Regions from separate parts of the Methylobacterium sp. FW102-HT35C08 genome, predicted to be linked through region 1. Evidence: predicted binding sites of a transcription regulator. Region 1 holds the regulator's gene; each other region holds the start of a gene.
The links. The regulator PhoB, encoded in region 1, activates phosphate uptake and scavenging genes when phosphate is short. The targets are predictions, from matches to a motif close to TGTCATNNANCTGTCAT.
Positions count from the first base shown of each region.

Region 1 (10,314 bases):
ACCTCGGAATACGCCGCGGATGCGAAGGCCAAGATCCAGATCACCCGCGACCAGCTCGCTGGCAAGGAGATGGAAGTCGGGCGCTTCTACCTGGAGCGGCGTAACTTCCCGGCCGCGATCAACCGCTTCCGCGACGTCGTCGCCAAGTACCAGACCACGCGCCACGCCGAGGAGGCTCTGGAGCGCCTGACCGAGGCCTACTGGGCGCTCGGCATCACTCAGGAGGCGCAGAACGCCGCCGCGGTGCTCGGGCACAACTTCCCGGAGAGTTCCTGGTACAAGGACGCGCACGCGCTGCTCGCTCAGGGCGGCGTCGAGCCCCGCGAGGAGAAGTCCTCGTTCCTCTCCAAGATCTACCGCACGGTCACGGGCAAGACCGCCTCGGCCGAGTAAGGCGGCCGGGTCCGGTCGGGCCCGACCCGCGAAGACTCAGGGCCCGGAGCCGCCGCTCCGGGCCTTTCCGTTGTCGCATCCAAGACGTCCGGTGCGACGCATTTTTCGGGTGAATCCGCGCCGCGGCGGCCTTATGTCTGCGGTCCCGTCCTGAGGAATCCCCGTCGCCGCATGCTGGCGCAGCTCGCGATCCGCGACATCGTCCTGATTGATAGGCTCGAACTGAATTTCCGATCGGGGCTCAGCGTCCTGACCGGGGAGACAGGCGCGGGCAAATCGATCCTGCTCGACGCCTTCGCCCTGGCGCTCGGCGGCCGCGGCGACGGCCGCCTCGTCCGCCACGGCGAGGCGCAGGGCGTCGTCACCGCGGTGTTCGACCTGCCCGTCGACCATCCGGCGCGCCGGATCGCCGCCGAGGCCGAGATCGACACCGAGGGCGACCTGATCCTGCGCCGGACCCAGATGGCCGACGGGCGGACCCGCGCCTTCGTCAACGATCAGCCGGTGGGCGTCCAGGTGCTGCGGGCGATCGGGGCCGCGCTCGTGGAGATCCACGGCCAGCACGACGACCGGGCGCTGGCCGATCCTGCCTCGCACCGGGCGATCCTCGATGCCTTCGGCGGTCTCCAGGCCCACCTCGCCAAAGTGGGGAACGCGTCGCGCGCGGTCCGGACAGCGCGGACCGCGCTGTCCGAGCATCGCGCCCGCGTGGAGGCGGCCCGCAAGGAGTCCGACTTCCTGCGCCACGCCGTCGAGGAGCTGGCCGCGCTCGCTCCGCTGCCGGGTGAGGAGGCACAGCTGGCGGAGCGCCGCAGCATCATGCAGCAGTCGGAGAAGGTCGCCCGCGAGCTCAACGAGGCGCTCGACGCCGTGGGCGGCCCCCATTCCGGCGTGCCCCATCTCTCGGCCGCCCTGCGCAAGCTGGAGCGCCGCGCGGCGCAGTTGCCGGCCCTCGTCGATCCCTGCGTGAACGCCCTCGACGCCGCGATGGTCGCCCTCGACGAAGCCCGCGCGGTTCTGGACGCGGCCGTGTCCGAGACCGAGTTCGATCCCCGCGACCTGGAGCGGGTGGAGGAGCGGCTGTTCGCCCTGAGGGCGGCCTCCCGCAAGTACGATGTCGCGGCCGATGATCTCGCCGCGCTGGCGGAGCGCTACGCCGGGGATGTCGCGGCGATCGATGCCGGCGAGGCGGCGTTGGCCGGGCTCGAGCAGGCGCTCGCGAAGGCGGAAACCGACTACGCCGAGGCGGCCGAGAAACTCAGCGCCGGGCGCCGCCGGGCGGCCAAGCAGCTCGACGCCGCCGTGAAGGCCGAGCTGCCGCCGCTGAAGCTGGAGCGGGCCCGGTTCATCACCGAGATCGCCACCGATCCGGATTCGCGCGATCCGGCCGGCACCGATCGCGTGGAGTTCTGGGCGCAGACCAATCCCGGCACCAAGCCCGGCCCGATGATGAAGGTCGCCTCGGGCGGCGAGTTGTCGCGCTTCATGCTGGCCCTCAAGGTGGTGCTGGCCGACAAGGGGTCGGCGCCGACCCTGATCTTCGACGAGATCGATACCGGTGTCGGCGGCGCCGTGGCCGATGCGATCGGCCTGCGCCTCGCTCGGCTCGCAGTCACCGTGCAGGTCGTCGCCGTGACCCACGCGCCTCAGGTGGCGGCGCGCGCCGAGACGCATTTCCTGATCGCCAAGGCGCCCGTGAAGGGGGCCAGCCGTGTCGCGACCAGGGTCTCGAGCCTGCCCGTCGACGAGCGGCGCGAGGAGATCGCCCGGATGCTGGCGGGTGCCACGGTGACGGACGAGGCCCGGGCGGCGGCGGCCCGGCTTCTTCAGGGCGCCGACGCGTAAACGCGCATCAACCTTAACCGTTGGTTGTAATTAGGCGTTTGTTAACCATTGCAAGCGAGAGTGCCATCGTCCTGGCGCCGCGGATGGTTTTGGCGGCGGGACGCGGGAGGGAGCGATGAAGCCGTCCATGGTCGCGTCCGATGGGCACCTGCGCGCAGGCCAGACGCTCAAGCAGTCGATCGACACGCGGCAGCTCGGGCTCACGCTCCGGACGGTCTACGAGGGCAGTGTCGATACCCAGCCGATCACCGACACCCATGTCGAGCTGCTCCTGCGCCTGCGCCAGAAGGAGCGCGAACTCCGCCGGGCGAGCTAAGCGTCCGATCCGGACTGACTCAGGCCGGCGACTTTGAGTTCATCTTGAACCGCGCAAGCGTTCGATGAACCTGCACTCGCGTCGTCGGAAAGCGCGGCGTCTTGCGAAGCCGACTACCAGCGGCGCGAACCCGGCCTCCGGCGATACTCGGCAGCCCGAATTAAGGTCAGCACCCGATCGAGGTTGACCAGCAGATCCGATTCCTCGACCCGCGCCTGTGCGGCCGTCCCAGGATCGGTGCTGAATTTCTGGCGCGCCTGCGCCAGCGTCAGGGCGCGCTCCAAGGCTTCCCGCTCGGCATGCAGCGCAAGCCAGGCTGGATCGGCTTCCGTCGCTGCCTCGACCTCCTCGCCGCCCACGATCCGACATCCTTCCGAGACGATTGCCGGTATTGAACGCACGAGGTCGATGAACCGTGCCGCCCGACTTGCGGCTGCGGTGTCATCCCGGTGTCATCTCCCTGTCGTAACCGCCCAGCCATCGGGCGGCCGGCGCTGGGTCTCTTCGGAAGATCGGCCGCAGAGCTCTGCCGCGGGCATGGGCTTGCCGGCGGAGCGGCGCAGGCTCTTGCCCGACGGCAACGGAGAATCCCTTGAGACCCTTCGCTTACGCGCTCGCCGTCGGCCTCGCGACGGTTCAGCTGGCGTCCGCGGCGCTCGCCGCCGACATCACCGGAGCCGGGGCCACGTTCCCCTTCCCGGTCTACTCGAAGTGGGCCGAAGCCTATCGCAAGGAGACCGGCTCGGGCCTCAACTATCAGTCGATCGGCTCCGGCGGCGGCATCAAGCAGATCCAGGCCAAGACCGTCGATTTCGGCGCCACGGACGCGCCGCTGAAGGCCGAGCAGCTCGCCAAGGACGGCCTCGTCCAGTTCCCGACCGTGATGGGCGGCGTCGTGCCGGTGGTGAACATCCCCGGGATTGAGCCGGGCAAGCTCAAGCTCACCGGCGACATCCTGGCCGACATCTACGCCGGCAAGATCGCCAAATGGTCGGATCCGCGGATCGCGAAGCTCAATGACGGGCTGAAGCTCCCCGATTCCAACATCACGCCGGTCTACCGCTCGGATGCGTCCGGCACGACCAACATCTTCACCACCTACCTCTCCCAGTCGTCCGACACCTGGAAGAAGGAATACGGCGCGGCCACCACGATCTCCTGGCCGGTGGGTCAGGGCGGCAAGGGCAACGAGGGTGTGACCGCCACCGTGAAGCAGGTCCCGAACGCGATCGGCTACGTCGAGTCGGCCTATGCCAAGCAGAACAAGCTCTCCTACGCCCTGCTGCAGAACAAGGCCGGCAAGTACCCGCAGCCGGACGACAAGGCGTTCCAGGCCGCGGCCGCGAGCGCCGACTGGAAAGCCGCCCCGGGCTTCGGCATCTCGCTGACCAACCAGCCGGGCGATGACGCGTGGCCGATCACGGCGGCGACCTTCATCCTGATCCACAAGGATGCGGCCGATCCGGCCAAGGCCGCCGACGTGCTCAAGTTCTTCGACTGGGCCTACAAGAACGGCGACAAGCTCGCCACCGATCTCGACTATGTGCCGCTGCCGGACAACGTCGTCGAGCTCATCCACCAGGAGTGGAAAGACGTGAAGGGCAAGGACGGTAAGCCTGTCTTCAACATGTGAGCGTGGCCGGGAGGAGGTGACAACCTCCTCCCTCGCTTCCGGGAACGCACCGCGCTACCACGCCACCCTTCGCAGAGAACCGCGGATGCCCGCTTTGACAGAATCGATCGCCCTTGGCCGAACGCGTGCTGCGACCGCGCGGAAGGCGCCGAGCCGCAGCCTCGACACCCTGTTCCGGACCTGCTCGTACGGCGCCGCGCTGCTGGTGCTCCTCGTCCTCGCCGGGATCCTCGGCTCGATCCTGTACGGCGGCTGGCCCGCCTTCCGCGAGTTCGGCTTCGGATTCCTGACCTCGAGCGCCTGGAACGTCGGGACCGAGCAGTATGGTGCCCTGGTCGCGGTGCTCGGGACCGTCGCCTCCGCCTTCCTGGCACTGCTGATCGGCGTACCCGTCTCCCTCGGGATCGCGGTCTACCTGACGCAGCTCTGCCCGGGCTGGGCGCGCAAGCCGGTCGCCATGACGATCGAGCTGCTCGCCGCCGTGCCGAGCATCATCTACGGCATGTGGGGCCTGTTCGTGTTCGCGCCGCTCTTCGCGCGCTTCGTGCAAATCCCGGTCTCGAACCTCGTCGAAGGCATGCCGATCATCGGCACGTTGTTCTACGCTCGCGTGCCGTCCGGCGTCGGCGTGCTCACCGCCGGCATCATCCTGGCGATCATGATCGTCCCGTTCATCGCCTCGATCGCCCGCGACATGCTCGACCAGATCCCGACCGTGCTGCGCGAGAGCGCCTACGGGATCGGCTGCACCACCTGGGAGGTCGTGCGCCACGTGCTGGTGCCGCAGGCCGCGGTCTCGATCATCGGCGCGATCATGCTCGGGCTCGGCCGGGCCCTCGGCGAGACGATGGCGGTGACCTTCGTGGTCGGCAACGCCAACCGCCTCTCGGCCTCGATCTTCGACCCGAGTTCCACCATCGCGTCGCGCATCGCCAACGAGTTCAACGAGGCGGACGGCCTCCAGCTGAACGCGCTGATGGCCCTGGGCTGCATCCTGTTCGTGATCACCTTCGTGGTGCTCATCATCGCCCGGCTGCTGACGCGCCGCGTCCAGTCCGCCTGAGGAGCCCGCGCGATGGACGCTTCCAACACGATCACCACGACCACCGGGCGCCGTTCCGGTCGTGTCCGCCGCGGCCGCCGCGTCGCCGACCGGGCCCTGCGGATCGCCTGTACCGGCGCGACCCTGGTGGGCGCCCTGGTCCTGGGCTCGATCCTGGTGATGCTGATCGTCCAGGGCGTGCGTGGCTTCACGCCGACCCTGTTCACCAACCCGACCCCGGGTCCGGGTTCAGAGGGCGGCGGCATCGCCAACGCGATCCTCGGCAGCCTCGTCCTGACCGGGATCGGCATCCTGATCGCGACGCCGATCGGCGTCATGGCGGGGACCTACCTCGCCGAGTACGGGCGCGGCTCGAAGCTCGCGGCGCTGATCCGGTTCCTCAATGACATCCTGCTCTCGGCGCCGTCGATCCTGATCGGGCTGTTCGTCTACACGCTGATGGTGCGGCCGATGGGGACCTACTCGGGCTGGGCCGGCGGCGTGGCGCTCGCGATCATCGCCGTGCCGGTGATCGTGCGCACCACCGAGGACATGCTGCGCCTCGTCCCCGGCACCCTGCGGGAGGCCGGCGCGGCCCTCGGGGCGCCGCCCTCGACGGTGATCACCAGCGTGACCTGGCGCGCGGCCTCGGCCGGCATCGTCACCGGCATCATCCTGGCGCTGGCGCGCATCGCCGGCGAGACCGCGCCGCTGCTGTTCACGGCGCTCAACAACAATTCCTGGTTCTCCGCCAACCTGATGGGCGGCGTCGCGAACCTGCCGGTGATGATCTACCAGTTCGCTCTGTCGCCCTATCCGAACTGGCAGGGGCTCGCCTGGGCGGGCGCGCTTCTGATCACCGCGACCATCCTGGTGCTGTCGATCATCGCGCGCCTCGTGATCAAGCCGCAGACTTCGCGCTGAGACCCCTTTCGAGGACACGACGATGAACGCCGCCTCCGCGATCCCCACGGTCGAGCTGAACCGCAACCGCGCCGACGAGGGCGGACCCGTGCGGATCGCCGTGAAGGACCTGAACTTCTACTACGGCAGCTTCCACGGCCTGAAGGACGTCAACCTCGACTTCCATGACCGGCAGGTCACGGCGCTGATCGGCCCCTCCGGCTGCGGCAAGTCCACCCTGCTGCGCTGCTTCAACCGGATCTACAGCCTCTATCCGGAGCAGCGCGCCGAGGGCGAGATCCTGCTCGACGGCGAGAACATCCTCAGCCCCTCCGTCGACCTGAACGAGCTGCGCTCGCGCATCGGCATGGTGTTCCAGAAGCCGACGCCGTTCCCGATGTCGATCTACGACAACGTGGCCTTCGGCCTGCGCCTCTACGAGAAGCTGCCGAAATCCGAGCTCGACGGCCGGATCGAGGAATCTCTGCGCAAGGCCGCCCTCTGGGACGAGGTGAAGGATAAGCTCCGTCAGGCGGGGACCGGCCTGTCGGGCGGCCAGCAGCAGCGCCTGTGCATCGCCCGGACGGTGGCGCAGAAGCCGGAGGTGATCCTGTTCGACGAGCCGACCTCGGCCCTCGACCCGATCTCCACGGGCCGCATCGAGGAGCTGATCGAGCAGCTGCGCGACGAGTTCACCATCGTGATCGTCACCCACAACATGCAGCAGGCGGCGCGCATCTCGCAGTTCACCGCCTTCATGTATCTGGGACAGCTCGTCGAGTTCGGTCCGACCAACCGGATGTTCATGAACCCGACGGAACGCCGCACGCAGGACTACATCACCGGCCGGTTCGGCTAGTCTGCCGGGCCGCTCCGGTCCCGGGACCGCCGCATCGCGTCTCCAGCGCGCCGGCGGATCCCGCAAGCCTCCCGGAGGGCCGTCCCCGGGACCCCATCGAAGGATCCGCCATGCCCGGCCATATCGTCACCTCCTACGACACCGACCTGGAGAACCTGCGTCGCTCGATCTCGGAGATGGGCGGCGTGGCCGAGAAGATGACCGCTGAGGCGACCGACGCCCTCGTGCGCCGGGACGACACGCTCGCCCAGGCGGTGATCCTCGCCGACAAGCGCCTCGACGCGCTGCAGCGGGACATCGAAGAGCGCGCGGTCCTGCTGATCGCCCGGCGCCAGCCCCTGGCCATCGACCTGCGCGAGACCATCTCGGCGATCCGCGTCTCCGGCGATCTCGAGCGGATCGGCGATCTCGCGAAGAACGTCGCCAAGCGGGTGGTGGCGATCTCCGACCAGGCGCCGGCCCAGAAGATCGTGCTCGGCGTCCGCCACATGAGCGACCTCGCCGAGGGTCAGCTCAAGGACGTGCTCGACGCCTATGCGAGCCGCGACGTCCAGGCGGCCCACGATGTCTGGGAGCGCGACGGCGAGATCGACGCCCTGTACAATTCCCTGTTCCGCGAACTCCTGACCTACATGATGGAGGATCCGCGCAACATCTCGTTCTGCACGCATCTGCTGTTCTGCGCCAAGAACGTCGAGCGGATCGGCGACCACACCACCAACATCGCCGAGACGATCCACTACCTCGCCACCGGCGAGACGCTGGCGGGCGACCGGCCGAAAAACGACGCGTCGAACTACGCGACCGTGGACGGGGTGCAGGCTCCGTAGGCGGGCCGGCCTGATTTCACGCGCCGGCCTGCGCTCTCTCCTGTGGGGCGCGGTCGGAGAATCGGAGGGTGCGGGTTGAGGCTGAGCGGCGCCTCCCGCACCCTCCGCCTGCACGTCCGCTCCGATGCGCGTCGGGGTGTCGGCAGGCTGTGTGGCGCCGCCTCGGGAACGGGTCTTCGAACGTGAGCATGCAAGTCCTGATCGTCGAGGACGAGGAGGCGCTGACCACGCTGCTGCGCTACAACCTTGAGGCCGAGGGCTTCCTCGTCGACGCGGCGGCCCGCGGCGACGATGCGGAGCTGCTCCTGGCCGAGCGGATTCCCGATCTCGTCCTGCTCGACTGGATGCTGCCCGGCCTCTCGGGGATCGAGCTCTGCCGCCGGATCCGGGCGCGCCGGGAGACCGAGCGGCTGCCGGTGATCATGCTCACCGCCCGCGGCGAGGAGGGCGACCGGATTCGCGGTCTCGGCACAGGCGCCGACGACTACATCGTCAAGCCGTTCTCCGTGCCGGAGCTGCTGGCCCGGATCCGCGCGCTGCTGCGCCGGGCCAAGCCTGCCCACAGCTCGGACCGGCTGGCCGCCGGCGATCTCGAACTCGACCGCACCGGCCACCGCGTCCGCCGCGGCGGCGAGGAGCTGCATCTCGGCCCGACCGAGTTCCGGCTGCTGGAATTCCTGATGCTGGCCCCGGGCCGGGTCTTCTCCCGCGAGCAGCTCCTCGACGGGGTCTGGGGCCACGACGTCTACATCGACGAGCGCACGGTGGACGTGCATGTCGGGCGCCTGCGCAAGGCGCTGAACGGCCCGCGCCAGGCCGATCCGATCCGCACGGTCCGCGGCTCGGGCTACGCCTTCGACGAGACCTTCTCGCTGGAGGCGTGAGGCGGCCGCACGGGCTGTCCGAAAGGAACTTCGGTCCGGCGCGCCGTCGTCACGCGTTCAGCGACGTGTCCCGGGGCGGCGCGCGGCCGGTTGGCGTGGCGCTGCTGGATTGCTTCACTCCGCTCGCGAAGACTGCGACCGAGCGCATCGATGCCCTAGGGGCTCGGACCCCGGAAAGGCTCAGCGGGCCAGCGCCGCGCTCCGGCCGGACGCGGTCGGGACCGCGTCCAGCGCCGCCAGAACCGTTCCCTCGGTCAGGATCTGCGGCAGCACCTGGGGCTCCCCGGTCCCGGCATAAAGCAGGTAGAGCGGCACGCCGCTGCGCCCGTACTTCTCCAGCAGGCGGGTGATCTCGGGATTCTGGTTGGTCCAGTCGCCCTTCATGTAGGTCACGCCGCGCTCCGCCATCGCCGCCCGCACGGCTTTGGTGTTGAGCGAGGTCGCCTCGTTCACCGCGCAGGTGATGCACCACGCCGCCGTCATATCGATGAAGACCGGGCGGCGGGCGCTTACCAGCGAGTCGAGGCGCGCCTGCGTGAACGGCTCGATCCCGTCGGCAGCGGCCTGCGCCGACGGGAGCATGCGCTGCTGCGGGAGGGTCACGGCGAGGGCCCCGACGGCGACGATCGCCAGGATTGCGGCGGCCTGGGCGATCCGACCGGTGCGGGGCGCGGCGGCGCGTCCGCGCTCCCAGGCCCAGGCGGCGAAGCCGACCAGAACCAGCCCGATCAGCGCCGCCAGCAGCCCGCGCGGATCGACCTGCTGCGCCAGCACCCAGACCAGCCACGCCACCGTTGCGTAGACAGGGAAGGCCAGGATCTGCTTGAGAACCTCCATCCAGGCGCCGGGCCGCGGCAGCGCCCGCAGGGCCGGCGGCCAGAGTGTCAGCGCGAGGAAGGGCAGGGCGAGACCGAGGCCGAGGCTCGCGAACACCGCGAGCGCCACGCCGGCGCTCTGGGTCAGCGCGAAGCCCACCGCCGAGCCCATGAACGGCGCCGTGCAGGGCGTAGCCACGAGCGTCGCGAGCACGCCCGTGAAGAACGAGCCGCTCAGGCCCGCGCGCCGGGCGAGGCCGTCTCCGAGGCCGGCAAGCCGGCCGCCGACATGGACGACGCCCGACAGGCTGAGGCCCATCGCGAACAACAGATAGGCCAGCCCCGCCACCACGTCCGGCGATTGCAGCTGAAAGCCCCAGCCGATCGCCGCCCCGCCACCCTTCAGGGCGATCAGCAGCGCTGCGAGGCCCAGGAAGCTCGCCAGCACGCCCGCCGTGTAGGCCAGGCCGTGGAGACGCAGCCGGCCCGGGCTCTCGCCGGCATGCCGGATCAGGCCGAGAACCTTGATCGACAGGACCGGGAAGACGCACGGCATCAAGTTGAGGATCAGGCCGCCGAGGAACGCGAAGGCCGCCGCGGTCGCGAGCGTCAGCGCGTCGAAATCGGGCGCGATCGCCCGTGCCGCGGGCGCTTCCAGCGTCGTGGCCGGAGCCGCCGTCGGCAAGACCGGCTCGTCGCCATACGCGAAGGCGAGCCGGCGGGGACCAGCATCGGTGACCTCCTCGAGGGTGAGGACGCCCGGCAGCGCGGCGGGCGCCGGCTCGGTCGGGCTG
Region 1 is NZ_JBYTCL010000002.1:527,468-537,781, forward strand. It holds gene AC3WSN_RS02590 (outer membrane protein assembly factor BamD) at 1-393, shown strand, start outside; gene recN (DNA repair protein RecN) at 565-2,238, shown strand; gene AC3WSN_RS02600 (hypothetical protein) at 2,354-2,554, shown strand; gene AC3WSN_RS02605 (hypothetical protein) at 2,668-2,913, opposite strand; gene pstS (phosphate ABC transporter substrate-binding protein PstS) at 3,147-4,187, shown strand; gene pstC (phosphate ABC transporter permease subunit PstC) at 4,273-5,250, shown strand; gene pstA (phosphate ABC transporter permease PstA) at 5,263-6,153, shown strand; gene pstB (phosphate ABC transporter ATP-binding protein PstB) at 6,176-6,991, shown strand; gene phoU (phosphate signaling complex protein PhoU) at 7,102-7,821, shown strand; gene phoB (phosphate regulon transcriptional regulator PhoB) at 8,010-8,705, shown strand; gene AC3WSN_RS02640 (protein-disulfide reductase DsbD family protein) at 8,886-10,314, opposite strand, start outside.

Region 2 (10,314 bases), 610 kb from region 1:
TGGTGGCGGGGATCCCGGTCGAGTCGGCCGGCGTCACCGTCTCGCGCTTCTGCGCCTCGGGCCTGGAGGCGATCGCCAGCGCGGCGCGGCGGATCATCCTCGACGGCGTGCCGGTGGCGGTGGCCGGCGGCGTCGAGTCGATCAGCCTCGTCCAGCCGAAGGTCCAGCGGGAGCTGACCCGCAACGCGTGGCTGGAGGCGCACCTGCCGGCGATCTACATGCCGATGATCGAGACTGCCGATATCGTGGCGGAACGCTACGGCATCTCCCGGGAGGCGCAGGACCAATTCGCCTTGGAGAGCCAGCGCCGCACGGCCGACGCGCAGGCGCGCGGGCTGTTCGATGACGAGATTGTCCCGATGAGCGCCGTCATGGCGGTGACCGACAAGGCAACCGGCGAGACCCGGGAGGTCGAGACCCGGCTCGCCAAGGACGAGGGCAACCGGCCGGACACGAATTTGGAGGGCCTCGCCAAGCTCAAGCCCGTGCGCGGGGAGGGCGCCTTCATCACGGCGGGCAATGCCAGCCAGCTCTCGGACGGGGCCTCGGCCAGCGTGCTGATGTCGGCCGAGGAGGCGGCGCGGCGCGGCCTCACGCCGCTCGGCACCTTCCGGGGCTTCGCCTCGGCGGGCTGCGGACCGGACGAGATGGGCATCGGCCCGGTCTTCGCGGTGCCGCGGCTGCTGGAGCGGCAAGGCCTCAGCGTCGCCGACATCGACCTGTGGGAGCTGAACGAGGCCTTCGCGTCCCAGTCGGTCTACTGCCGCGACAAGCTCGGGATCGACCCTTCGAGGGTCAACGTCAACGGCGGCGCCATCGCGGTCGGCCATCCGTTCGGCATGTCGGGGGCGCGGCTCGTCGGCCACGCCCTGCTGGAGGGCCGCCGCCGCGGCGCGCGCTACGCCGTGGTCACCATGTGCGTCGCCGGCGGCCAGGGCTGCGCCGGCCTGTTCGAGATCGGAGGCTGACGATGGATCTCCGCTTCACATCCGAAGAAATCGCGTTCCGCGACGAGGTCCGAAGCTTCTGCCGGACGGAGATCCCCGCCGAGATTCGCCGCAAGGTCTCGGAGGGGCGCAGCCTCACCAAGGACGATTACGTCACGAGCCAGCGGATCCTCAACGCCAAGGGCTGGGCGGTGCCGCATTGGCCGCAGGAATGGGGCGGCCGGGATTGGACTCCGATCCAGCGCTACATCTACACCGAGGAGCTGTTCCAGGCGGCGGTGCCGCTGCCGCAGCAGTTCAACTGCTACATGTTCGGCCCGGTGCTGGCGACCTTCGGGCGGCTGGACCAGAAAGAACGCTTCCTCCCCCGCGCGGCCAATCTCGACGATTGGTGGTGCCAGGGCTTCTCGGAGCCCGGCGCCGGCTCCGACCTCGCCTCGCTCAAGACCAAGGCTTTGCGCGACGGCGACCACTACGTCGTCGACGGTCAGAAGACCTGGACGACGCTCGGCCAGCACGCCGACTGGATCTTCTGCCTGGTTCGCACCGATTTCGAGGCCAAGAAGCAGCGCGGCATCTCCTTCCTGCTGATCGACATGAAGACGCCCGGCATCACCGTGCGGCCGATCCTGACCCTGGAGGGCCGGCACGAGGTCAACGAGGTCTTTTTCGATTCCGTCCGCGTGCCGGTCGAGAACCTTGTCGGCGAGGAGAACCGGGGTTGGGACTACGCGAAATTCCTGCTCGCCAACGAGCGGACCGGCATCGCCCGGATCGGTCTCACCAAGGAGCGGATCGCCCGGATCAAGCGTCTCGCCCGGGAGATGCCGGCCGGTTCGGGCACCATGTGGGATGATCCCGCCTTCCGGACCCGCGTCGCGGAGGTGGAGATCGAGCTGAAGGCGCTGGAGATCACCCAGATGCGGGTGGCGGCCAAGCAGGGCCGGGCGGATTCGGTGGAGCCCGATCCCGCCTCGTCGCTCCTCAAGATCCGCGGCTCGCAGCTCCAGCAGGCGGCGACCGAGCTGCTGGTGGAACTCGCCGGGCCCTTCGCCCTCGCGGCTCCGGCGCGTGGGGCGGGCGCCAACAACCTGCCGGGCGGCTTCGACTGGGTCGACGCGGCGGCGCCGAGCTACTTCAACAACCGCAAGGTCTCGATCTACGGCGGCTCGAACGAGATCCAGCACAACGTCATCGCCAAGGGCATTCTGGGGTTGTGAGCGATTTCCCCTCCCCCTTGCGGGGAGGGGTCAGGGGTGGGGGTGGCTCAGGATTGAGTGCCACGGTGCCTCCTGCACCACCCCCACCTCCGCCTCCTCCCCGCAAGGGGGAGGAGAGGGGCCAGGGGAACACCACCATGGATTTCGACCTGAACGAGGACCAGTCGCTCCTGCGCGACTCGGTCGAGCGGCTCGCCGCCGACCTCTACCCGTCGCTGGAGAGCCGCCAGGCGCGGCTGAAGGCGCCGCTGGGCTTCCCCGCGGAGGGCTGGGCGGCTTTTTCCGAACTCGGCGTCACCGGACTGCCGTTCTCGGAAGAGGAAGGCGGGTTCGGCGGCGGCCCGGTCGAGACTCTGCTGGTCATGGAAGCGGTCGGCCGCAACCTCGTGGTCGAGCCGCTGCTGGCAAGCCTCGTCCTCGGCTCGACTGCCCTGCGGCTCGGCGGCAGCGCGGCGCAGAAGGAACGCCTCGTCCCGGACCTCGTCGCCGGCGGCCTGCGCCTGACCCTCGCCCACACCGAGCGCCAGTCCCGCTACGACCTCGCCGACGTGGCCACCACGGCCCGTCGCAGCGGCGACGGCTTCGTGCTGAGCGGCGCCAAGAGCGTCGTACCCAACGCCGACGCGGCCGGCCTGATGGTGGTCTCCGCCCGGGTCTCGGGTGAGCGGCGCGATCCGCACGGGATCGGCCTGTTCCTGGTCCCGACCGACGCCGCGGGCGTCGCCATCGAAGCGTATCCGACCCAGGATGGCGGCCGGGCCGCGGAAGTGTCCTTCTCGGAGGTGCAGATCCCCGCCGACTCAGCCCTGGGCGATCCCGAAGGCGGCCTGCCGCTCCTCGAGCGGGTGGTGGAGCACGGGATCGCGGCGCTCGCCGCCGAGGCGGTCGGCTCCATGGACGCGCTCCACAAGCTCACGGTCGAGTACCTCAAGACCCGCAAGCAGTTCGGCGTCAGCGTCGGCTCCTTCCAGGCCCTGCAGCATCGGGCCGTGGACATGCTGATTCAGCTGGAGCAGGCCCGCTCGATGGCGCTCTACGCCGCCATGATGGTGGATACGCCGGATGCCAAAGCGCGGGCCGCGGCCCTGTCGGCCGTGAAGGTGCAGATCAACAAGGCCTGCCGCTATGTCGGCCAGGAGGCAGTCCAGCTCCACGGCGGCATCGGCATGACTCTGGAGTATATCGGCGCCCACCATTTCAAGCGGCTCGCCATGATCGAGTACCAGCTCGGCGACACCGCCCACCACCTGCGCCAGATCACGCAGAACGAGAACGGGCTGCTGGCGGCCTGAGGGATGTGCATCCGACCGTCCCCTCATGCTGGGGTGCCGGAGCGCAGCGGAGGCCTCGTAGGAGGCCTCCAGCCGGCCGCGCAATCCCCGAAGCCCTCCTTCGTTGCCCGCTGACGCGGGCACCTCAGGATGAGGGCGTGGTTGGGGTAGCCGCGATCAGTTGAACAGCGAGCCGACCCCGCCCTGCACCCGGCCGAGGCCGGCGCGGGCGACGGAATTGTTCGGGTCGATCGTCGAGGCGCGCTGGTAGTTCTCCATCGCCTCCTTGCGCTGGCCCGACTTCTCGTAGGCCAGGCCGCGATAGGCCCAGGAGGTGGCGTCCTTGTTGTTGACGTTGAGCGCCGCGTTGTAGTCCTCGATCGCCTTCGGGTACTGGTTCGTGGCGATCAGGCTCTGGCCGCGGGCGGCGTAAGGCGCCGACTTGAAGGGGTCGCGGTCGATGGCGGCGTCGAAATCGGCGATCGCCTGGGTGTCCTGACCCTGCTTCTGCCGCACGAGGCCGCGGGCATGATAGGCCTCGGCCGATTCGGGCATCAGCCGGATCGCGACGTTGAGGTCATTGAGCGCCTGATCGAGGTTGCCCTGAGCACGCTCGACATTAGCCCGGCCGATATAGGCGGGGCCGTAATTCGGATCGATGCCGATCGCCTTGGTGAAATCCTGCAGCGCCGGGCCGTCGCGTCCGATCTGGCGGCTGGCGAGCGCCCGGTTGTTGTAAGCCGAGGCCGAGTTCGGATCGATCTGGATCGCCTTGGTGAAGTCCGCGATGGCATCGCTGAACTGGCCGGCACGGGCGTAGGCGGCACCGCGGGTGTTGTAGGCCGCCGCATCGTTCGGGTTGCGCTGCACGACCTCGGTCAGCGAGGCGATGTTCACGTTCGTGGCACCCGTCGTGTCGGTCTCCAGCACGGCGTATTGCCGCGGGCCGGCCGCGCTCCCGACGGTCTCGCAGCCCGCAAGGCCCGCGGCCGAGATTATGGCCGCGCCGATCAGTGCCGTCGTCCGAACCAGCCCGTTGCGTACGATCATCGCCCCACTCTCCCCGAGGCGCGGCCCGCATCCCGCGTACCCGCCTCGCCCCTCACGTCCAAGCGCCCGCGCCGCGCGCCGGGCACACCCGATCCGGGGCACCGTCGCGCATCACGGTGAAGGCCGGCTTAAGAAAGCGCCGCCTCGTCACCCGGCCCGTCACCCGTCCCAACAGGATAAAGGCGGCACGGGTGAATCGATCGACAGCATTCGGCACCGACCACGACTTGGTGGAAGCGGCGGGATGTGGCGAAGGTATGGCTCGACGCTGCCCCGGCGCCGCGTCGGGGCCTCCGCGCGGCACGCGGCGGCGCGGGTGTGCCCCCGAAGCCTCAGGCTTCGGCCGGGTCGGATCCGAGACGGGTGACGTGCCCCATCTTCCGGCCCGGGCGCGCCTCGCCCTTGCCGTAGAGGTGCAGATGCGCCCCGGGCTCGGCCAACAGCGCGTGCCAGTCGTCGGCCTGGGCGCCGATGAGGTTGCGCATCTCCACCGGCAGACCGCCCACCCGGGCGGCATCGCCCAGCGGCCAGCCGCAGACGGCGCGGACATGCTGGGCGAATTGCGAGGTCCGCGCCCCCTCGATGGTCCAGTGCCCGGAATTGTGGACCCGCGGCGCGATCTCGTTGACCACGAGGCGCTCGGCACCGTCCTCCCGCACCAGGAACATCTCCACGGCGAGCACGCCGACATAGTCCAGCGCGTCGGCGATGCGCCTGCCGATGTCGAGGGCCGCGCGACGGGTCTCGGGCGACACGCCGGGAGCCGGGACCCGGGTCAGCGCGAGGATGTGATCGCGATGCTCGTTCTCGCACAGGTCGAAGGCCGCGAAGCTGCCGTCGCGGGCGCGGGCGCCGACCACCGAGACCTCGCGCTCGAACGGCACGAACCCTTCCAGGATCAGCGGCGCGCCGCCGAACTCGGCGAACAGGGCGTTGCGGTCGCCTTCGGCCCGCTCGCGCAGCATGCGCTGCCCCTTGCCGTCGTAGCCGAAGCGGCGGGTCTTGAGCACCGCCGGCAGGCCGATCACCTCGATCGCGCGGTCGAGGTCGTCGGGCGTGTCGACCGCCCGGAACGGCGCCGTCGGGATGCCGAGACCGTTGATGAATTCCTTCTCGGACAGGCGGTCCTGCGTGGTCGAGAGCGCCCGCGCGTTCGGATGCAGGGCGGCGTGCCGGGCCAGGATGTCGGCGGTGGCGTGCGGGATGTTCTCGAACTCGTAGGTGACGACGTCGACGCTGCGCGCGAAAGCGGCCAGCGCCTCGGCATCGTCGTAGGCCGCGCAGGTGGTGCGGGCGGCCACATCGAAGGCGGGGCTGTCCTGGTCGGGGGCGTAGATGTGGACCTTGAGGCCGTAATTGGCCGCGGCCAGCGCGATCATGCGCCCGAGCTGGCCTCCGCCGACGATGCCGAGGGTGGAGCCGGGGCCGAGGGTCTTGTCCGTCACGCGTTCTCTTCCGTCACCGGCCGCTCGGCCACCGAGGCGGTCTGGGCCGCGCGCCACGTGTCGAGTCGCTCCGCCAGCTGCGGGTCGGAGAGCGCCAGGACGGACGCGGCGAGCAGGGCCGCGTTGATGGCCCCGGCCCGCCCGATCGCCAGGGTCCCCACCGGGATGCCGGCGGGCATCTGGACGATGGAGAGCAGGCTGTCCTGGCCGGACAAGGCCTTGGATTCCACCGGCACGCCGAAGACCGGGAGCCGGGTCATCGCCGCCGCCATGCCGGGCAGGTGCGCGGCGCCGCCAGCGCCGGCGATCACGACCTTGAAACCGGCCGCGACCGCGCCCTTGGCGAAGGCCACGAGGCGGTCGGGCGTGCGGTGGGCCGACACGATCCGCGCGTCGTAGGGCACGCCGAGCGCGTCGAGCGTCTCGGCGGCATGCCGCATGGTCGCCCAGTCGGACTGGCTGCCCATGATGATCGCGACCGGAGGCGACACCATCGTTGATCCCGGCAAAAGAGGGCGCTTACAGGCGGCGCAGGCCCGCGGCAAGGCGGGGCGCGGCGGCGTCCACCGGCATCAGGCGATGATGTCCGGCGTCAGCGCGTCCTCGATGTGGAAGATGCGGTCGCGCAGCGTGAGCTTGCGCTTCTTCAGCCGCTGGATCTGGAGCTGGTCCCCGGCGACGCTGAGCTCCAGCGCCTCGATGGCGCTGTCGAGGTCCCGGTGCTCCTCGCGCAGCCGGGCCAGCTCGCCCAGGAGATCCGACTGCGCACTCTCACCCGACTCTTCCGCCATTGTCACCCGCGGACCCGAAGTTCGTTCATGGCTCGGGAGCATGCGTCACGCCCGGGCGCCGGACAAGACGGCGCGGTAAGCATTCGTGAGACTTAGCAGCAGAAAACGCTTCGACAGGTCCGGCATCCTGTGCCAATCTCGACGTGTCGAAACGATGACAGGAGATTCGGCTCATGTCGCTGCAGACGCATCTGAACCAACTCGCCCGGAAGCACGAAGCCCTCGAGCGCGAGATTCAGGAAGCGACCCACAGGCCTTCGGCGAACGACCTCCACATCGCCGAGCTGAAGCGACGGAAACTCCTTCTCAAGGACGAGATCAACAGGCTCCAGGCGGGCAACGACACGTTGCACTGAGGCCTGGCACTGAGGCCTGACACCTCACCCGCGATAGCACACCCCGTATGACAGAAGCCGCCGCATCGGACCTCCCGGTGCGGCGGCTTTCTTGTGGCGCGCACGCCGCCGCGCGGGGGCGAGGCTCTATCTCCCCGCGCGCGAGAATGGGCTACTCTGTGCCGGCCGCCGGAGAGCGGCCCGCGAGGAAACGCCGAAGCGATGACCAACGCCAGCCTGCCGGGCCGCTACCCGGAGATCTACGAATCGGCCCGCCGCGATCCGGAGGCGTTCTGGCTCGGCGCGGCCCGGGCGCTCGACTGGGTGCGCGCGCCGGAGCGGGCCTTCGCACCGGATTCGGGCCCTTACGGCCGCTGGTTCCCGGACGGCACGCTGAACGCCTGCCATAACGCGGTCGACCGTCACGCCGAGGGGGCACGGGCGGAGCAGGTGGCGATCCGCTACGATTCTCCCGTCACCGGCACCAAGCGCAGCATCACGTACCGGGCGCTGCGCGACGAGGTGGCGGTGCTGGCCGCCGTGCTGGCCGGGCTCGGCGTCGGGCGGGGGGACCGGGTGATCCTCTACATGCCGATGGTGCCCGAGGCGCTGTTCGGCATGCTGGCCTGCGCCCGGCTCGGCGCGGTCCATTCGGTGGTGTTCGGCGGCTTCGCCGCCAACGAGCTGGCGGTGCGGATCGAGGATGCGGCGCCGAAGGTGGTGCTCGCCGCCTCCTGCGGCATCGAGCCGAACCGGGTGGTCGCCTACAAGCCCCTCCTCGACGCGGCGATCGCGGCCTCGCGCCACAAGCCGGAGGCCTGCCTGATCCTCCAGAGGCCGCAATGCGCGGCCGCCCTGACGCCGGAGCGCGACCGCGACTGGGCCGAGACCGTCGCGGCCGCCCGAGACGCGGGGCAGAGGGCGGCCTGCGTGCCGGTCGCCGCCACCGACCCGCTCTACATCCTCTACACCTCCGGCACGACGGGGAAGCCGAAAGGCGTCGTCCGCGACACCGGCGGCTACCTCGTCGCCCTCGCCTGGTCGATGCCGAATCTCTACGGCGTCCAGCCCGGCGAGACCTATTTCTGCGCCTCCGACATCGGCTGGGTGGTGGGCCATTCCTACATCGTCTACGCGCCGCTGCTGCACGGCTGCACGACGGTGCTCTACGAGGGCAAGCCGGTGGGCACGCCCGATGCCGGCGCCTTCTGGCGGGTCGCCGCCGAGTACGGCGTGACCTGCCTGTTCACGGCGCCGACGGCGCTCCGCGCCATCAAGAAGGAGGATTCCGCGGGCGCCCGGATCGGCGCCTACGACCTCTCGGCGTTCCGCAGCCTGTTCCTGGCCGGCGAGCGCGCCGATCCCGACTCGGTCGCCTGGGCCGAGCGGGTGCTGAACCGGCCGGTCATCGACCATTGGTGGCAGACCGAGACCGGATGGCCGATCGCCGGCAACCCGCTGGGGCTCGGCCTCCTGCCGGTGAAGCACGGCAGCACCTGCGTGCCGATGCCGGGCTACCGGGTCGAGGTGCTGGACGAGGGCGGCAAGCCCGTCCCGGCCGGCACGATGGGCACGATCGCGATCCGCCTGCCGCTGCCCCCGGGCTGCCTGCCGACCCTGTGGGGCTCGGACGCGCGGATGCGGTCGAGCTACCTCGCCACCTATCCGGGCTATTACGACACCTCGGATGCCGGCGTGATCGACGCGGACGGCTACATCACGGTCCTGGGCCGGACCGACGACATCATCAACGTCGCGGGCCACCGCCTGTCCACGGGCGGCATGGAGGCGGTTCTGGCCGGCCATCCCGACGTGGCGGAATGCGCGGTCATCGGCATCCGCGACGCGCTGAAGGGCGAGGTGCCCTGCGGCTTCGTGGTGCTCAAGGCCGGCGTCGCGCGGCCGACCGAGGCGATCGAGCGGGAACTCGTCGCCAAGGTGCGCGACGAGATCGGCCCGGTGGCGGCCTTCAAGATGGCGCTGACCGTACCGCGGCTGCCCAAGACCCGCTCGGGCAAGATCCTGCGGGCCACCATGAAGCGGATCGCCGACGACGAGCCCTGGACGATGCCGGCGACGATCGACGACGCAGCGGCCCTCGACGAGATCGGCGAGAGCCTGAAGGGCAAGGGCATCGGCGCCGTCTGAGCGTCCGCACGCGACGGGCAGGACGGCGCGGCGAGTCTGGCCGCGCCGTCATCAGGCCGCGTCAGTCAGCGTCCGGCGCGTCGTCGTCCTCGTCCAGCGCCCCGGGGGCCGATCTTTCCGGGGCCGGCGCGAAGGCGTCCGGCGCCGGACTGGTCGTGACCGAGGCCGGCATGCTCCGCGGGGCCGGCTCGGACGGGATCAGGGTCGCGGTGGCCGCGACGAGGCCGGCCATCGAGCGCAGTTCCTGGGGCTGGCGCGGATCGCGGGAGATCAGGGTGGCCTCCCGCTGGAGGCGGAGGTTGCAGGCCTGCGTGGGCAGGCCTCCTTCGGGCGTGCAGGCGTCGTGGCGGGCGCAGGCCGCGTCGAGGGCGTCGATCGGCGGCAGCGGGGCATTGTTGCCCGGCCCGCAGTAATTGCCGTGGATCAGCATCTTCGGTCCGCCGAAGGCGGCGGGCTGGGCCTGCGCCGCGCCCGCGAGGGCGGCACAGCCGGCGGCGAGGGCGAGCGGGATGGCGAGTCTGGTAAGCATCATCTGGACCTCGGGCGATCTCGCCCCCTCAGGCGGTTCGCGTCGATTGCCGCGATGCGGCGACAGGGCGAAAAACGGCCGTCCGTCTCCGCAGGTTCCCGCAATCCCAGGTCGCAGGGGTGCTCTGCCGCACCGCACTGGCCGTCGTGCCCATCCTGCGCCAGAGTGGATCGACCACCGGGAGTTGCTGATGACCGCTCGCCTGTTCGAACCGCTGACGCTCGATGCCCTTACCCTCGAGAACCGCATCCTGATCGCCCCGATGTGCCAGTACTCGGCCCGGGATGGCGAGGCCACCGATTGGCACATGATGCATCTGGGAGGGCTCGCCATGTCGGGCGCCGGCCTGCTCACCCTGGAGGCGACCGCGGTCTCGCCCGAGGCGCGGATCACCGCCTGGGATCTCGGCCTCTACAACGACGGCTGCGAGCGGGCGCTGGCCCGCGTGCTCGACGCCGTGCGCGAATACGCGCCGATCCCGGTCTGCATCCAGATCGCCCATGCCGGCCGCAAGGCGTCCAGCGAGGCTCCCTGGGCCGGCGGCCAGCAGATCCCGCCGGAGCACGCCTACGGCTGGC
Region 2 is NZ_JBYTCL010000002.1:1,135,351-1,145,664, forward strand. It holds gene AC3WSN_RS05535 (acetyl-CoA C-acyltransferase) at 1-968, shown strand, start outside; gene AC3WSN_RS05540 (acyl-CoA dehydrogenase family protein) at 971-2,167, shown strand; gene AC3WSN_RS05545 (acyl-CoA dehydrogenase family protein) at 2,305-3,459, shown strand; gene AC3WSN_RS05550 (tetratricopeptide repeat protein) at 3,616-4,488, opposite strand; gene AC3WSN_RS05555 (5-(carboxyamino)imidazole ribonucleotide synthase) at 4,821-5,933, opposite strand; gene purE (5-(carboxyamino)imidazole ribonucleotide mutase) at 5,930-6,427, opposite strand; gene AC3WSN_RS05565 (YdcH family protein) at 6,506-6,724, opposite strand; gene AC3WSN_RS05570 (YdcH family protein) at 6,898-7,080, shown strand; gene AC3WSN_RS05575 (propionyl-CoA synthetase) at 7,282-9,207, shown strand; gene AC3WSN_RS05580 (phospholipase A2 family protein) at 9,269-9,739, opposite strand; gene AC3WSN_RS05585 (NADH:flavin oxidoreductase/NADH oxidase) at 9,927-10,314, shown strand, end outside.
Region 2: the regulator PhoB is predicted to act here: its motif matches at 6,868-6,884, upstream of AC3WSN_RS05570 (YdcH family protein).

Region 3 (10,314 bases), 4.2 Mb from region 1:
TCACCTCGCCCTTGTCGAGGCGCTGGGCCCACGAGATTTGCCGGCTGAACACCAGTCCCCGCCCGCCGAAGATCGAGCGGAACAGGGTCGAGCCGATGACCGGCGTGTAGGCGAGGGAGACCTCGGCCAGGATGTACCGGGCGCCGTCGTACTGGAAGGTCGCGGGTGTCGCCGGCAATCCGTTGCTGCCGTTGAGGGTGAGGACGGGGCGGGCGTTCTGCGGATAGCTGGAGCAGACGCCGCCGAGCAGGTTCCCGGAGACGTTCTCGACGCCCATGGCGTGGATGGCGACCTGCAGGTCCGTCGTCGGGTAGGGCCGCATGATCGCGCCGGACGCGTTCAGGATCGCGGCCATGTCGCTCACCGTCGGGCTGCCGTTGGTGGCGCGCCCGGACAGGTCGGCGATGGTGCGCGCGTAGAGCGTGGCCTTGCGGCTGGTGTCGACGGCGCGCACGAGCTCGGTCATGCCGAAGTAGAGTGCGACGAGCACCGGCAGGACGAGCGCGAACTCGATGGCCGCCACCCCGCGTGCGTCATCCCGAAACCGCATCGGCCGCCCGGCGAGGCTTGGCGGGACAGGGGTTGGCAGGACAGGGCCAGGCAAGACAGGCCCGGTCACGAGCTGGATGGGCAGGCGTTGGTCGAGGTGAACGGCTCGACCTGGAAGACGGCGGCGGCCTGGAGGACGCGGCGCCCATTGGGCAGCGTGGCCTTGGCCGCGCCGAGCAGCGGGAAGAAGACCGGCATGTCGACCGCCGCCTGGACGACGACGACGTCGCTCGCCCGCGCGCAGGTGTACGACGCGAAGCCCGCATTCCAGTCCGAGACCCCGGTGTTCGGATTGATCGCCGTCGCCTGGACGGGCGCGGCCGCGCTGAAGCTCGTGGCCTTCGTGATGCTGATGCGCACGTTGGCGCAGGGGAAGAGCGTGACCCGCGGCTTGCCGCCGGGGGAGCACATGGCGGTGCGGAAGTTGTTCAGCAGCGTCGTGGAATTGGTGACGCCGGCATTGTTCGCCTGGAACTGGCCCGTGTAGATCTGGCGGCCGGCATCGGTCACCGCCTGCTGCAGGATCTCCTGCGCGAAATAGGTGATGCCGGCCTCCAAGGTGGCTCCGACCAGCGCCAGGAACGGCAACGCCACGAGCGCGAACTCGACCGCCGAGGCGCCGTCCCGGCTGCGGGAAAAGGCCAGCAGGAGGGGAGGCCCCAGGGGGCGAGGTCCCGGAAGGCGATCCGCCCCGGTCGTCTCCGCAGGCGTCGCACGGCTCATGATGGCTGCCGTCTTGAGACCGATCCACATCGCTGGTGTGTTGCGCGGCTGTCCGGGATTCCCGGCCAGGCATGCCCCTGCCGCCACGCAACGATGGCGGCCAGACCTTGCCAATTCATTGTCAGTGGGGCTGGAATCCTGCGGCTGATCCAACAGATCGGCACGCCAGTCTCCGACCGCGTGGCGAGCGACTGCTTCATCCAGATCCCGGGCGCGGCTTGGCGCATCCCGGCCGCCGCCCTGTCGGCGGCGACCGAAGCCAGCCCGGGCCTGCGCCGCCTGCTCCTGCACTACGTGCAGACCGAGCTCGTGCAGGCGCGGCACACGGCCTACGTCAACGCGACCTTCACGCTCGGGCCCCGCCTCGCGCGCTGGCTGCTGATGTGCCACGACCGCGTGGACGGGGACGACCTGCCGCTCAAGCACGAGTTCCTGTCGGTGATGCTCGGCGTGCAGCGCTCGGGCGTCACGCTGGCGCTGCAGAACCTGGAGGGCGGCGGCATCCGCGGCCGGCGGGGCCGCGTCCAGATCCTGGACCGGGAGCCGCTCAGGCAGGTGGCGTCTCCGCCCGCGCGGGCGGGGACCAATGGGTCCGCCCGTTGTCAGGACGGCGCGCTGCGCCTAGACGATCCCCGCGCCGGACTTGCGTTCCGCCACCGCTTTCCCATCAGGGGCTGCCCTTCCGTGATCACCGGTCCGTGCCTCATCGTCCAGCCGATCCACGCGGCGGGCCTCGACCGGCTGCGCGCGGCCGGGCTGGAGCCGCGCCCGGCCAGCGGCACCGACACCGAGACCCTGGCGCGCGAGGTCGCCGGCTGCGTCGCCGTCATCACCCGCAACACCGGCTTCCCGGCCGGCGCCATCGGGGCGGCGCCGGACCTGCGGGTGATCGGCGTCCACGGGACCGGCACCGACCACGTCGCCAAGGCGGCGGCGACTGAGGCCGGGATCGTGGTGGTCAACACGCCGGGCGCCAACGCCGTCTCGGTGGCCGAGCAGACGCTGGCGCTGATCTTCGCCCTGGCCAAGGCCCTGCCCGGCGCCGACCGCTCGGTCCGGGCCGGCGACGACAGCTTCAAGTTCACCACCCGCCTCGTCGAGCTCGCCGGCCTGACGCTTGGTCTCGTCGGCTTCGGGGCGATCGGGCAGGCGACCGCGCGGCTCGGCGCCGCCCTCGGCCTGCGGGTGCTGGCCTACGGGCCGAGCCGCCCCGACGCCGATTTCGCCAATGCCGGCGCGCTGCGGGCCGCCTCGGTCGACGCGCTCCTCGCTGAGGCCGACATCGTCTCGCTGCACGTGCCGCTGACCCCGGAGACACGCGGCCTGATCGGCCGGGCGCAGCTCGCCCGGATGAAGCGGGACGCGTTCCTGATCAACACCAGCCGCGGCGGCCTGATCGACGAGGCGGCCCTGATCGAGGCGCTGGAGGCCGGCACGATCGCGGGCGCCGGGCTCGACGTGTTCGCGCAGGAGCCCCTGCCCGCCGACCATCCCCTCGGCCGCCAGGCGCGGGCGATCCTGACGCCCCATGTCGGCGGCTCCACCGAGGCGGCGCTGATCCGCACCGCCGAGACCGCGGCGGGCCGGGTGGTCGACGTCCTCGCCGGTCGGCGGCCCGGCGGGCTGGTCAACCCGGATGTCTGGCCGCACCGACGCGCCCTGTGACACTCCCGGGAGCCCCGCGATGATCGTCGACCTGAACTGCGACATGGGCGAGGGCTTCGGCGTCTACCGCCTGGGCGACGATGCCGAGATGCTGACCATCGCCACCTCGGCCAACATCGCCTGCGGCTTCCACGCCGGCGACCCGCTCGTCATGCACGAGACCCTGCGGCTCGCCGCCGCGAACGGCGTCCAGGCCGGCGCGCATCCGGGCTTCCTCGATCTCTGGGGCTTCGGCCGGCGCCCGATTCACGGCGAGCGGCCGGCAGATATCGAGAAGGCCGTGCTCTACCAAGTCGGTGCCCTGCTGGCGCTGGCGCAGGATGCGGGCTGCCCGGTGCGGCACGTGAAGACCCACGGGGCGCTCGGCAACATTGCCAACGAGGACGCGGATCTCGCGCTGTCGGTGGCCCGGGCGATCCGGACGCTGGACCGCGACCTGATCTTCGTAGTGATGCCCGGCCTGGAGACCGAGCGCGCCGGCGAGCGGCTCGGCCTGCCTCTGGTCCGCGAGGTCTACGCCGACCGGGCCTACGCGGATAACGGCAACCTCGTCTCGCGCAAGTTGCCCGGGGCGGTGCTGCACGCGCCCGACGCGGTGGCCGAGCGGGTCGTGCGGATGCTCGGCGACGGGGCGATCACCTGCGCGTCCGGCGCGCGGATCCCGACCCGGATCGACAGCGTCTGCGTCCACGGCGACACGCCGGGCGCCGTGGCAATGGCCGCGCGGCTGCGCGACGCGCTCGCCACGCAAGGCATCGCGCTCAGGCCCATGGCCGCGGTGATCGGCGCCTGAGGGGAAGCGGTCGCGTCCTCCGGAGCCCCGCGACCGAAGCCGCATCACCACCGTCATCCCGGGGCCGTGCAGCGGAGCCCGGGATCCAGATCCGCCGACGCATCAAGCATCTGCACCGATGGTGGTTCTGGATTGCCCGCCTCCGGCGTGCACCTCCGGGTCCGGGCTCGCCTGCGGCGCCCCGGAACGACGGCGAGGACTATCACCCCGGGACATCACGCGCGTAGCTGCGTTGCCGCGCCGAAGCCGGCCGAGGCGCACCCCGATCACGACCTTTCGTTCCGGGTCGGCCACCACCACGGTCGCGTGTCATGCAATCGTCGCAGACGGGCCGGAAAGCCACGCGCTGCATCCGAGGCCAGAGAGGGCTCCATGGACTTCCACCGCCGCTTCACGGTCCTGATGTGCGCCCCGGCCTTCGATCCAGACGATCTCGAGGGCGCGCGCCTCAACCAGATCGTGGCGGCCGTGGAGCAGCGCGGCTTCGAGGTGGTGCGCGCCCGGCGCGTCGAGGACGCGGCCATCGCGGTCCAGACCGACGCGGCGGTCGGCTGCCTCGTGGTCGACTGGGGCAAGCGCGGCCTCGACGGCAAGGCCGCCGCCCTCATCGACATGATGCGCCGGCGCGGCCTGGAGATGCCGATCGTCATCATGGTTCGCCGCAAGCGGCTGGAGGACATCCCGGTCGAGCTCCTCGACTTCATCGACGGCTACATCTTCCTCGCCGAGGAGACGCCGGAATTCATCGCCCGCGGCCTCGTCAGCCGGGTTACGCAATACGCCGAGACCCTCAAGACGCCGTTCTTCGGCGCGCTCGTCGACTACGCCGAGAAGGGCAACCAGCTCTGGACCTGCCCAGGCCACAACGGCGGCATCTTCTATAACCGGTCCCCCATCGGCCGGATCTTCGTGGAGCATCTGGGCGAGGCGATCTTCCGCGACGATCTCGACAACTCGGTCCTCGACCTCGGCGACCTGCTGACCCACGAGGGCCCGGCGCTGAAGGCCCAGAAGGAGGCCGCCAAGATCTTCGGGGCGGAGAAGACCTACTTCGTCCTCAACGGCACCTCGGCCTCCAACAAGATCGTCCTGTCCTCCCTGGTGGCGGAGGACGACCTCGTCCTGTTCGACCGCAACAACCACAAGGCGGCCCACCACGGCGCCCTGTTCCTGGGCGGCGGCATCCCGATCTTTTTGGAAACGGATCGGAATGCGTACGGCCTGATCGGACCGATCTTCCACGAGGCCCTGGATGAGACCCGGATCCGCGAAAAAATCCGCCGCAACCCGCTGGTGACCGATCCGGAGGCGTGGCGCCGGGAGCGGCCGTTCCGCGTCGCGGTGATCGAGCAATGCACCTACGACGGCACGATCTACGACGCCCAGGAGATCCTGGAGAAGATCGGCCACCTGTGCGACTACATCCTGTTCGACGAGGCCTGGGCGGGCTTCATGAAGTTCCACCCGCTCTACGCCCGCCGCTTCGCCATGGGGCTGACCGGGCTCGACGAGACCTCGCCCGGCATCGTCGCCACGCAGTCGACCCACAAGCAGCTCGCGAGCTTCAGCCAGGCCTCGCAGATCCACACTCGGGACGGGCACATCCGCGGCCAGACCCGGCGGGTCGAGCACAAGAGGCTCAACGAGAGCTTCCTGGTCCACGCCTCCACGTCACCCTTCTACCCCCTGTTCGCCTCCCTCGACGTCGGCGCCCAGATGATGAAGGGGCGCTCGGGCATGATCCTGTGGGACGACACGATCCGGCTCGGGATCGAGTGGCGCAAGAAGGTCCGGGCGATCCGCCGCGAGTTCGAGGAGAACGAGCGCGATCCGGCCCGGCGCTGGTTCTTCGACCCTTTCGTGCCGGACGTGACGGTGAACGCCGACGGCGCCGAGGTGCCGTGGGAGAGCGTGCCGACCGACGAGCTCGCCGCCACGCCGCGCCACTGGGAGCTGAAGCCGGGGGCGCGCTGGCACGGCTTCAGCCACGTGTCGCCGGGCTACGCCATCACCGACCCGAACAAGCTCACCGTGCTGACCCCCGGCTTCGACCGGCACACGGGGGCCTATGCCCAGCACGGCGTGCCGGCGCCGATCGTGGCCCAGTACCTGCGTGAGAACCGGATCGTCGCCGAGAAGAACGACCTGAACTCGCTGCTCTTCCTGCTGACCCCGGGGGTCGAATCCTCCAAGGCCGGCACGCTGATCTCGGGCCTCGTCGCCTTCAAGCGGCTCCACGACGACAACGTCGCGCTGGAGGAGGCCATGCCGGAATTCGTCAACCGCCGGCCGAACCGCTACCGCGGCGTGCGCCTGCGCGACCTCTGCAACGAGCTCCACGCCTTCCACCGGGAGGCTGGCACCTCGACGCTGCAGCGGCGGCAATTCGCCCCCGAGCACCTGCCCGAGATGGTGACGCCGCCGAAGAGAGCCGCCCAGCTGCTGACCCGCAACAAGGTCGACTACGTGCCGATCGCCGAGGCCGAGGGGCGGATCGCCACCACGCTGATGCTGGTCTATCCCCCGGGCATCGGCACGGTTCTGCCGGGCGAGCGGCTCGACGAGCGGGCCAAGCCCATGCTCGACTATTTCAAGATGTTCGAGGCCTCCGCCAACCTGTTCCCGGGCTTCGAGGCCGAGATCCAGGGCGTCTACCGCGAGGTCGACCCGGACGGGCGGATCCGCTTCCACACCTACGTGGCGCGGGAGGGCGCCTGATGGAGATCGAGGTCGAGACGCCCGGCCTAATCCCGGCCCGCGCCTGCCCCGACATCGTCATCCGCGCCTCCTCGGACGCCGATGTCGAGGCGATGGTGGCGATCTACGAGCACCACATCAGCCGGGGCGTCAGCGATGTCGGCGTCGCCGAGGAGGACCGGCTGCTCCCCGACGACCTGAAGCGGCGGCGCAAGACCATGCGCAAGAAGCGCCTGCCGCACCTCGTGGCCGAGCGGGACGGCGCGGTGGCGGGCTACGCCTACGCGGTGCCGTTCCGGAAGCGGCCGGCCTACCGCTACACGCTCAAGCACTCGATCTACGTGCATCCCGACCACCTCCATGCCGGGATCGGCCGGCGGCTGCTGCCGGCCCTGATCGAGGCCTGCGCAGCGGGCGGCTACCGCCAGATGATCGGCTACATCGACGCCGAGAACGCGGCCTCCCTGCGGCTCCACGAAGCCTGCGGGTTCGAGCGGGTCGGCTACCTGCGGGCGGTGGGCTTCAAGTACGGCCACTGGTCGGACAGCGTCATGGTCCAGCGGGCGCTGGGGACCGGGTCGGAGGACCGGCCGGGGTAGCGGCGCATCAGGACGGGTCCGGGCGTCTGTGCGGCCCGCGTCAGTGACCGGCCGCAGGCTGCGCCGTCGCGACGATGTCGATCTCGACCCCGACGTCGAGCGCCACCCACTGGCCTGAGGCCCAGGCCCCCTGCCCGACGCCGAACTCGGTGCGGACCAGGCCGACGCGCCCGGTGGCGTGCGCCCCGCCGCCCTCGAGGGTCAGATGGAACGGCAGCGTCACGGGCCGGCTCGTGCCGCGGATGGTCAGCGTCCCGATTGCCGCGTAGTCGCCCTGCCCCTTGTCGACGAAGCGGGTCGCCTCAAAGCGCGCCTCGCTCGCCGCCTTGACGTCGAACCAATCCTTCTGCGGCAGGGCCCGGTCGCGCTGGACATCCCCGGTCCGCGCGCTAGCGAGGTCGACCAGCACGAGCGCGTGCCCCGCCTCGGGCTTGGCGGGATCGAAATCGACCGCGGCCTTGAACCGCTCGAACCGCCCGGTGAACGGCACGCCGACCTGCACGCCGGAGAACCGGATCGCACTCTTGGCCGGATCCACCGCCCACTCGGCGGCGGCCGCCGGCAGGGCCGCAGTCTGGAGAGCCGCGAGCAGGCAGAGGTGACGCACGTTCATCGGGTCGGCTCCACGGTCGGGCAAGCGGTCAAGGTCCGGCGCCCCGGCAGCATGCGGCGCAGCACGTCGTCGCGCAGGAGGAGGTGGTGGCGCAGGGCCGCCGCCACGTGGACGGCGAGCAAAGCCGCCAGGAACCACGCCCCCAGGGCGTGGACCCGCTTGAGGAGACCCTCGGCGCCGCCCGGGTCGGGGACGAGGTCCGCCAGCGGCAGGTGCGGCCAGGGCACGAGCCCGTACAGCACCGTCGGGATGTTGAACGGCGACAGCGACACCACGGCCCAGCCGGTCAGGGGCAGCCCGATCAGGAGCAGGTACAGCAGGGTGTGCGCCGCCCCGGCCGCCCGGCGCTCCCGCGCCGGCATCCCGGCCGGGTGGGGCGGCGGCCGGTGGGTCAGGCGCCAGAGGACGCGCAGGGCCGTCAGCGCCAGCACGGTGATCCCGACGGATTTGTGCCACTGGTAGAGCTGGAACTGGCGCAGCGGCGCCAAATCCGCATGAGCCATGGTCAGGCCCAGACCGATCAGGACGAGCACGCCCAGCGCGCTCGCCCAGTGCAGCAGGATCGCCACGGCGGAGTACCGCCGCGCGGAAACCCCTCTCGCCATGGCGGATCCTCCCAGGTCAGTCCTGCTTCTCGAAGGCGCCCGCGATGGTGAGGTGCAGCTCGTCGCCGATCAGCGGCACGTAGGTCTTCACGCCGAACTCGGAGCGCTTGAGCGTGCCGGTGGCCTCGAAGCCGACCGTGACCTTCTTGCTCAGCGGGTTCACGCCGGCGCCGACCAGGGTGACGTCGAGCGTCACCGGCTTGGTCACGCCGTGCAGCGTCAGGTCGCCCGTCACCTTCGCGTGGTCCTTGCCGGCGGGCACCACCTTGGTGGACACGAAGGTCATGTCGGGGAACTTGGCGGCGTCGAGCCACTGGTCGCCCTTGAGCTCGTCGGTGAGCTTGGCGCTGGTTGTCGCCACCGAGGCGACCGGGATCTTCACCGACAGCTTGGCGGAAGCTGGGTTCTTCGGCTGCAGCTCCAGCGTGCCGGACACGTCCGAGAAGCCGCCCGCGTAGTTCGAGAAGCCCATGTGGGAGACCCGCCAGCCGACCTGGGTGTGGCCGGGATCGACCGCGTAGGTTCCGGCCTGGATCTGGGCGGGGTCGCGGGTCGGCGGGGTCTGGGCCAGCACCGGGGTGGCGACCAGCAGGGCCAGAAGGCCGGAGGCGAGAATCGACTTCAAGGGTGTCTCCTGCAGAGCAGACGGTCGAGCGCTATTCGCTGCGCCGCAGCAGCCGTGTAGCCCCGTTCACGGCCCCGGTTGAGCCTGCTATCCGGAACCCCATGGTTGCGAGAACGGAAACCTTCCGGGGCGGGCTGGACGATGTGCGGGCCTTCTGCACGGTGGTCGATCTCGGCACGGTCACGGCCGCGGCGGCCAGCCTGCGCGAGACCAAAGGCAGCGTCAGCCGGCGGATCTCCCGGCTAGAGCGGGCGCTCGGTGCCCGGCTGATGGCGCGGACCTCACGGGCGGTCTCGCCGACGGCCGAGGGGCTGGCCTTCTACGCCAAGGCCCAGGAGAGCCTGACGCTCCTCGACGAGGCGGCCGAGACCGCGCGCGACGCCCGCACGGTGCCGGCCGGACACCTGCGATTCACCACCTCGATCGATTTCGGGATCGAGGTGATGCCCGAGATCGTCGCGAGCTTCCGGGACGCCTACCCGCAGATCACCGTGGAGATGCTGAACACCGACGCGCGCCTCGACCTCGCGGCCAACCGGATCGACCTCGCCCTGCGGCTCGGCGGCGCCGAGGAGACCGGCTACCGCGCGCTGGTCCTGGCGACCCTGGCGGTCGGCCTCTACGCCGCCCCCGCCTACCTCGCGCGCCGCCCGGCCCCGGCCGATCTCGCCGGCCTGCGCGACCACGACCTGATCCTCGCGCGCGAGCGATTCGGCGCGGCGGGGCTGCCCCTCTCCGACGGGCAGGGCCGCACGGAGCCGCTCTCCGTGAGCCCAGCGATCCGGGTCAGCGACTTCGCCAGCGCGCACCGCCTGACCCTGGCGGGCGCCGGAATCGGCCATCTGCCGACCCTGGTCGCCGCCCGGGCGGTGGAATCGGGCGCGCTCGTGCGGGTCTTGGCGCCCTGGGCGACCCGCGGGGCGGCGCTGCGGGCCGTGACCCTGGCGGGACGCGAGCTGCCGGCCCGGGTCAACGTATTCCGGGAGCACGTGCGCGAGGCGCTCGCGGCCCGCGATTGCCGCCGCGAACACTCTGATTCTGTAAACGAATACAGTTAAACAGATTAGTATTTCAATATACGTCGCGAGCGGCCCGCGAGATCGCTAAAATCTTATCGTGTCGTGTATCGGGATGTTGAGGGGTGCCGGTCACGATGCAGGGCAGCGGATCCCGGACCGCTCGATGATCGACCCCTCCGTCCCGGGACGCCTCGGATATCGCGCGGACACCCGTCATGCCCCTTTGCAGCAGGTGCCTGCGCCCCACGCTCATCATCGGGACACTCGCGCTGGCCGCTTCGGGCTATGCCGGCGGGTCAGCCTGGGCGATGCTTTCGGACACGGTCCGGATCGTCCTGCAGAAGGGGCGCCATTACACGCCGACCGACCTCTACCTGCGCCGCGGCGACACGATCACCCTGCGCAACGGCGACGAGAGCCTGACCC
Region 3 is NZ_JBYTCL010000002.1:4,709,667-4,719,980, forward strand. It holds gene AC3WSN_RS22315 (TadE/TadG family type IV pilus assembly protein) at 1-523, opposite strand, end outside; gene AC3WSN_RS22320 (TadE/TadG family type IV pilus assembly protein) at 616-1,272, opposite strand; gene AC3WSN_RS22325 (NAD(P)-dependent oxidoreductase) at 1,453-2,937, shown strand; gene AC3WSN_RS22330 (LamB/YcsF family protein) at 2,957-3,730, shown strand; gene AC3WSN_RS22335 (Orn/Lys/Arg family decarboxylase) at 4,103-6,448, shown strand; gene AC3WSN_RS22340 (GNAT family N-acetyltransferase) at 6,448-7,026, shown strand; gene AC3WSN_RS22345 (YceI family protein) at 7,067-7,639, opposite strand; gene AC3WSN_RS22350 (cytochrome b) at 7,636-8,244, opposite strand; gene AC3WSN_RS22355 (YceI family protein) at 8,261-8,869, opposite strand; gene AC3WSN_RS22360 (LysR family transcriptional regulator) at 8,971-9,927, shown strand; gene AC3WSN_RS22365 (cupredoxin domain-containing protein) at 10,104-10,314, shown strand, end outside.
Region 3: the regulator PhoB is predicted to act here: its motif matches at 4,038-4,054, upstream of AC3WSN_RS22335 (Orn/Lys/Arg family decarboxylase).